DNA from 2 places in the Streptomyces sp. BB1-1-1 genome. Region 1 is predicted to be linked to the other one. Evidence: predicted binding sites of a transcription regulator. Region 1 holds the regulator's gene; the other holds the start of a gene.

What was found. Region 1 encodes HspR, which represses chaperone genes until heat shock. Its sites were predicted from a motif close to TTGAGNNNNNNNNNCTCAA; they were not measured.
Region 2: lon (endopeptidase La) is a predicted target of HspR. The motif match lies at 1,840-1,858, and genes of this name have one in related genera.

The regions. Positions count from the first base shown of each region.
Region 1 is NZ_CP134203.1:4,154,087-4,157,476, reverse strand. Features, by position in the region: gene grpE (nucleotide exchange factor GrpE) at 1-62, shown strand, start outside; gene dnaJ (molecular chaperone DnaJ) at 96-1,295, shown strand; gene RI578_RS19030 (heat shock protein transcriptional repressor HspR) at 1,301-1,756, shown strand; gene RI578_RS19025 (substrate-binding domain-containing protein) at 1,941-3,059, shown strand; gene RI578_RS19020 (hypothetical protein) at 3,239-3,390, shown strand, end outside.
Region 2 is NZ_CP134203.1:2,869,617-2,873,006, reverse strand. Features, by position in the region: gene RI578_RS13165 (ATP-binding protein) at 1-165, opposite strand, end outside; gene RI578_RS13160 (response regulator transcription factor) at 162-902, opposite strand; gene RI578_RS13155 (spermidine synthase) at 1,016-1,714, opposite strand; gene lon (endopeptidase La) at 1,881-3,390, shown strand, end outside.

The DNA of each region.
Region 1 (3,390 bases):
GAAACACCGGGAACGCCGGAACCGCCGGGAACAAGGAGAGCGGTGGCCCGGACGAGGGCTGAGCTTGACGTGACGAGAGAGGAGGGACGTCGGGGATGAGCACCAAGGACTTCATCGAGAAGGACTACTACAAGGTCCTCGGCGTCCCCAAGGACGCCACCGAGGCCGAGATCAAGAAGGCGTACCGGAAGCTCGCCCGCGAGTACCACCCGGACGCCAACAAGGGAAACGTCAAGGCGGAGGAGCGCTTCAAGGAGATCTCCGAGGCCAACGACATCCTCGGTGACCCCAAGAAGCGCAAGGAGTACGACGAGGCCCGCAGCCTCTTCGGCAACGGCGGTTTCCGTCCGGGGCCGGGCGCGGGCGGCGGCGGCACCTTCAACTTCGATCTGGGCGACCTCTTCGGAGGCGGCGCCCAGGGCGGGGGCCAGGGCGGGGCCGGCGGCTTCGGCGGCGGGCTCGGCGACGTCTTCGGGGGCCTGTTCAACCGCACCGGCGCCGGCGGCCCCGGCACCGGCACGCGGACCCAACCGCGGCGTGGCCAGGACATCGAGTCCGAGGTCACCCTGAGCTTCACGGAGGCCATCGAGGGCGCGACGGTCCCGTTGCGCATGTCCTCGCAGGCACCCTGCAAGGCCTGTTCGGGCACCGGCGACAAGAACGGCACGCCGCGCGTGTGCCCGACCTGCGTCGGCACCGGGCAGGTCGCCCGGGGCTCGGGCGGCGGCTTCTCGCTCACCGACCCGTGCCCGGACTGCAAGGGCCGCGGCCTGATCGCGGAGGACCCCTGCGACATCTGCAAGGGCTCCGGACGCGCCAAGTCCTCCCGGACGATGCAGGTCCGCATCCCGGCCGGGGTGTCGGACGGGCAGCGCATCCGGCTGCGCGGCAAGGGCACGCCGGGTGAGCGGGGCGGTCCGGCGGGCGACCTGTACGTGGTCGTGCACGTCAAGGAGCACCCCGTCTTCGGCCGCAAGGGCGACAACCTCACCGTCACCGTCCCGGTGACGTACGCCGAGGCGGCCCTCGGCGGCGAGGTCCGGGTCCCGACGCTGGGCGGCCCGCCCGTCACGCTGAAGTTGCCGGCGGGCACACCGGGCGGGCGCACCATGCGCGCCCGGGGCAAGGGAGCGGTCCGCAAGGACGGCACCCGCGGCGACCTTCTGGTCACCGTCGAGGTGAGTGTTCCGAAGGACCTGACGGGGAAGGCTCGTGATGCGCTGGAGGCGTATCGCGAGGCGACCGCGGACGAGGATCCGCGGGCGGAGCTGTTCCAGGCCGCGAAGGGAGCTTGACGGAGATGGACGGTCGTCGACGCAATCCGTATGAACTGACCGAGGACACCCCGGTCTACGTCATCTCGGTGGCGGCCCAGCTCTCCGGCCTGCACCCGCAGACCCTGCGCCAGTACGACCGCCTCGGCCTGGTCTCCCCGGACCGCACGGCCGGCCGCGGCCGGCGCTACTCGGCCCGCGACATCGAACTGCTCCGCACGGTGCAGCAGTTGTCGCAGGACGAGGGCATCAACCTGGCCGGAATCAAGCGCATCATCGAACTGGAGAACCAGGTCGCCGCGCTCCAGGCCCGCCTGGCGGAGCTGCAGGACGCCCTCGACGGCGCGGCCACGGCGATGCGCCAGCGCGAGGCGGCGGTACACGCCTCGTACCGCCGCGACCTGGTCCCGTACCAGGAGGTACAGCAGACCAGCGCCCTGGTCGTGTGGCGGCCCAAGCGGCACGGCCAGTCCTCGGACTGACCGGCAGCACCAGGCAGAACGGCGACGACGGGCCCGGAGGTCCCACCGGATCCACCCGGCCCTCCGGGCCTGTTCGCAACGTTGCTGTCTCATTGGTCTAGTACTTCTTGACGATTTCGTGAAGACAGCGTTGGCTTCCCTCACCTGGGTCACCACAACACCCGTGTGTCGGAAGGTAAGCGCAGTGAACAGCCGTGCCCGTCGTATCGCCATATCCGTGGCCGCGTCCATGATGACTTTCTCGCTGGCCTCCTGTGGTGTGCTGGGCGCGTCCGAGAGCAGTGACGAGGCGAGCCCGACCAAGGGCAACGACATCACCGTGGGGCTGCTCCTGCCGGAGAAGGCGAACACGCGCTACGAGCAGTTCGACTACCCCTACTTCAAGGCGAAGGTCGCCGACCTCACGCGCGACCAGGGCAACGTCAAGTACGCCAACGCCGAGGCGAACGCCTCGAAGCAGGCCGACCAGATGCAGCAGATGATCGACGACCAGGTCGACGTGATCGTCCTGGACGCGGTGGACGCGAAGTCCATCGGCACCGCCGTGCAGAAGGCCAAGGACGCCGGCATCCCCGTCATCGCCTACGACCGGCTGGCCGAGGGTCCGATCGACGCCTACATCTCCTTCGACAACGAACTGGTCGGCGAGGTGCAGGGCCGCTCCCTCATCGAGGCGCTCGGCGACGACGCGGACAGTTCCGACAAGATCGTCATGATGAACGGCTCGCCCACCGACCCGAACGCCAAGCAGTTCAAGGCGGGCGCGACCTCCGAGCTGAACGGCAAGGTGACGATCGCCCAGTCCTTCGACACCAAGGACTGGAAGCCGGAGAACGCCGAGGCGAACATGGCCGAGGCGATCGAGAAGATCGGCAAGAACAACATCGCGGGCGTCTACTCCGCCAACGACGGCATGGCGGGCGGCGTCATCAAGGCCCTGGAGGACGCGGGCGTCACCGACCTGCCGCCGATCACCGGCCAGGACGCGGAACTCTCCGCGGTGCAGCGGATCGTCACCGGCGAGCAGTACATGAGCGTGTACAAGTCCTACCCGCAGGAGGCCGAGAGCGCCGCGGAGATGGCCGTGGCGCGCGTCCAGGGCCGGGACATCCAGTTCGACGCCCTCGCCCGCGACAAGGTCGACAGCCCCACCCACAAGGGCATCCCCGCACAGCTCGTCCCCGTCGTCGCCCTGACGCAGGACAACATCGAGAAGACCGTCATCGCGGACGGCTTCTACAAGGTCTCCGACATCTGCACGGCCAAGTACGCGGCGGACTGCGCGGAGATCGGGCTCAAGTAGTCCGCACCCCCCCGGTAGGCCGGGGGACGTGGACGTGCTCCCCCAACGGGTGGATTACCCGATTGACCGTCCCGGAGCAGTCTTGGAGTCACAGGAACCGCACCGTTCTCTCCCGTGCGGTTCCCTTCCGGCCGCCAACCGTGGTCCGGGAACTCCGTCAGACGAGGGGACGCAGTTCAGTGAACGTCAGAATCGCACGACGGCTGGGGGTCGGGGCCATCGCCGCCCTGGCCCTGAGTACGGCGGCGCCCGCCTTCGCGTACGAGATCGGTCCGCACTCCTACAGCGGTGAGCTCCGCTTCTGGACCGAGGGCAACCGCTCGATCATGAA
Region 2 (3,390 bases), 1.3 Mb from region 1:
CTTGGTGTGCACCGCTATCACCGAGAGACCGGTGGTGATCAGCACCGACGTGACGACCAGCGCGCCCAGTTTGGTCTTGATCGAGAAGGGGCGTACGCCGCCCCAGGGTTCCCCGGTGCTCCGGGGGCCGGGGCTCCTCCGTGCGGCCTCCCGCCCTCGGCTCATGGCGTCGGGGTCTCCAGCGCGTAGCCCACGCCGTGCACCGTGCGGATGCGCTCGGCCCCGATCTTGCGGCGCAGCGCCTTGATGTGGCTGTCCACGGTCCGGGTGCCGGAGGCGTCCGCCCAGTCCCACACCTCGGCCAGCAGCTGCTCACGGGAGAGCACCGCGCGCGGGGTGTTCGCCAGGCAGACCAGCAGGTCGAACTCGGTGGGGGTCAGGTGCACGTCCTCGCTGCGCACCCGCACCCGGCGCTGCGCGTGGTCGATCTCCAGTTCGCCGAGGCGGAGGATGCCGCTGCGCGGCGTGGAGGCGGCCACCACGGCCCGTTCCACCCGGCGCAGCAGTACGTGCACGCGGGCGGCCAGCTCGCGCATCGAGAACGGCTTGGTCATGTAGTCGTCGGCGCCCACGCCGAGCCCGACCAGCATGTCCGTCTCGTCGTCGCGGGCCGTGAGCATCAGCACCGGCACCGGCCGCTGTGCCTGCACGCGCCGGCAGACCTCCAGACCGTCGAAGCCGGGCAGCATGATGTCGAGGATCAGCAGGTCGGGCTGCCACGCCTCGGCGGTGTCGACCGCGGACGGACCGTCGCCCGCCGTTTGCACCAGGAACCCCTCGGCGCGCAGGCGGGTCGCGATGGCGTCCACGATGGTCTGGTCGTCCTCGACCACCAGCACCCGTCGCTGCGCGCCCGGAGTAGCCGTCGCCGTGCCGTTGTGGGAGGTCTGTGTCTGCTCCATCGCCCGCCCCTGAAGTGTGCTTTCCGGAATCCGTGGGGTGATCCCATGGCTGCGCTTGACGCTTGAATGATCCGCGTCAGAGCAGCAGCGTACGGGGAGTCACCGCGCCTTTGCTATCCAGGCCCGACGCCGAGGTGGACGACGTCCGGAACGCCCCGGGCAACGGGGATCTCTTCGGTACGCACCTGCTGGAACCCGGCATTACGCAAGGTTTCTTCGAATTCCGGAGAGGGCTGCGCAGACCATACGGCAAGCACCCCGCCGGGCCTCAACAGCCGTGCGCAGCAAGCCAGTCCGGCCGGCGCGTACAGTCCGTCGTTGCCCTCGGTGACGGTCCAGCCGGGGCCGTTGTCGATGTCGAGGCAGAGCGCGTCGTACGTGTCGGATGTCTCATTGACGTATTCCAGGAGATCCGCTTCCACGATCTTCGTGCGCGGATCGGCCAGCGCTCCCGCGGACAGCGCGGCCAGCGGTCCGCCCCGGTGCCAGTCGATGATGGCGCGCTCGCGCTCGACGACCGCGATCCGGCCCCAGCGGGGGTCGGCGGCCGCGTGCGCGAGCGAGAAACCGACGCCGAGTCCCCCGATGAGGAGGTGGGGCGCGCTCCGCCCGCCGGACGCGGTGAGCGCGTCGGCCGCCGCGTCGACCAGCCGCCGCTCCGAACGCCCGTCGGAGGTGTCCATCAGGAAGCAGCCGTTCGCGATGATCTGCAGCAGCGCCCCGTGCCGGCGCAGGACGACCTCGCCGTGCGGGCCCTCGCGACGGTCCAGCACTTCGGGGATGTCGTAGGAGTCGTGGGAAGTGGTGGGCATCGGCCCATCCTGGCAGGGAATGCCGGAGCGCCCGGCCGTGCTCCCGCATACGTGGCAGCGGCACCCCGGGCCCTTGATCGCTCAGAGCGAACACGTGTGGGGGAACAATCGGGGACTCCCTTTCATTGAGTCGATGTAACTCAACTTGACTGCCGAAGGGGAGATCATGGCTGCTGAGTCCGAAGCCTTCACACCGCTCACCCTGCCCGTGCTGCCGCTCGACGACGAAGTGGTCCTGCCCGGAATGGTCGTCCCCCTGGACCTGAGCGACGCCGAGGTACGCGCCGCGGTGGAGGCCGCCCAGGCCGCCGCCAGGTCCGAGCCCGGCAAGCCCCGGGTCCTCCTCGTCCCGCGCGTCGACGGCACCTACGCCAGGACCGGCGTCCTCGGCACGGTCGAGCAGGTCGGCAGGCTGGCCGACGGCGACCCGGGCGCCCTGCTCCGAGGCGTCGGCCGCGTGAAGATCGGCGCCGGCACCACCGGCCCCGGCGCCGCGCTGTGGGTCGAGGGCACGCGCGTCGACGACACCGTGCCCGAGCCGCTGCCCGGCCAGGTCGCCGAGCTGGTGAAGGAGTACAAGGCGCTGGCCACCGCCTGGCTGCGCAAGCGCGGCGCCTGGCAGGTCGTGGACCGTGTCCAGGCCATCGACGACGTCTCCGCGCTCGCCGACAACTCCGGCTACTCGCCCTTCCTCACCACCGAGCAGAAGGTCGAGCTGCTGGAGACCGCCGACGCGGTGGCCCGCCTCAAGCTCGCCACTCAGCAGCTGCGCGACCACCTCGCCGAGCAGGACGTCGCCGAGACCATCGCCAAGGACGTCCAGGAGGGCGTCGACAAGCAGCAGCGGGAGTTCCTGCTGCGCCGCCAGCTCGAAGCCGTGCGCAAGGAGCTGCGCGAGATCAATGGTGAGCGCGAGGGCGAGGAGTCCGACGACTACCGCGCCCGCGTCGAGGCCGCCGACCTGCCCGAGAAGGTGCGCGAGGCCGCACTCAAGGAGGTCGACAAGCTGGAGCGGTCCTCCGACCAGTCGCCCGAGGGCTCCTGGATCCGCACCTGGCTCGACACCGTCCTCGAACTGCCGTGGAACGTCCGCACCGAGGACGCCTACGACATCCAGGGCGCCCGGGCCGTCCTCGACGACGAACACGCGGGCCTGGACGACGTCAAGGAGCGGATCACCGAGTACCTGGCGGTGCGCAAGCGGCGCGGCGACCGGGGCCTCGGCGTCGTCGGAGGCCGGCGCGGCGGTGCCGTACTGGCCCTGGTGGGCCCGCCCGGCGTCGGCAAGACCAGCCTCGGCGAGTCCGTCGCCCACGCGATGGGCCGCGAGTTCGTCCGCGTCGCCCTCGGCGGCGTCCGCGACGAGGCCGAGATCCGCGGCCACCGGCGTACGTACGTCGGCGCGCTGCCCGGCCGGATCGTGCGGGCGATCAAGGAGGCCGGGTCGATGAACCCGGTCGTCCTCCTCGACGAGATCGACAAGGTGGGCTCCGACTTCCGGGGCGACCCGGCCGCGGCGCTGCTCGAAGTCCTCGACCCGGCGCAGAACCACACCTTCCGGGACCACTACCTGGAGGTCGAGCTGGACCTGTCCGACGTGGTCTTCCTCGCCACGGCCAACGTCCTGGAGGCCATCCCGGAGGCCCTGCTCGACCGCATGGAGCTGGTCCGCCTGG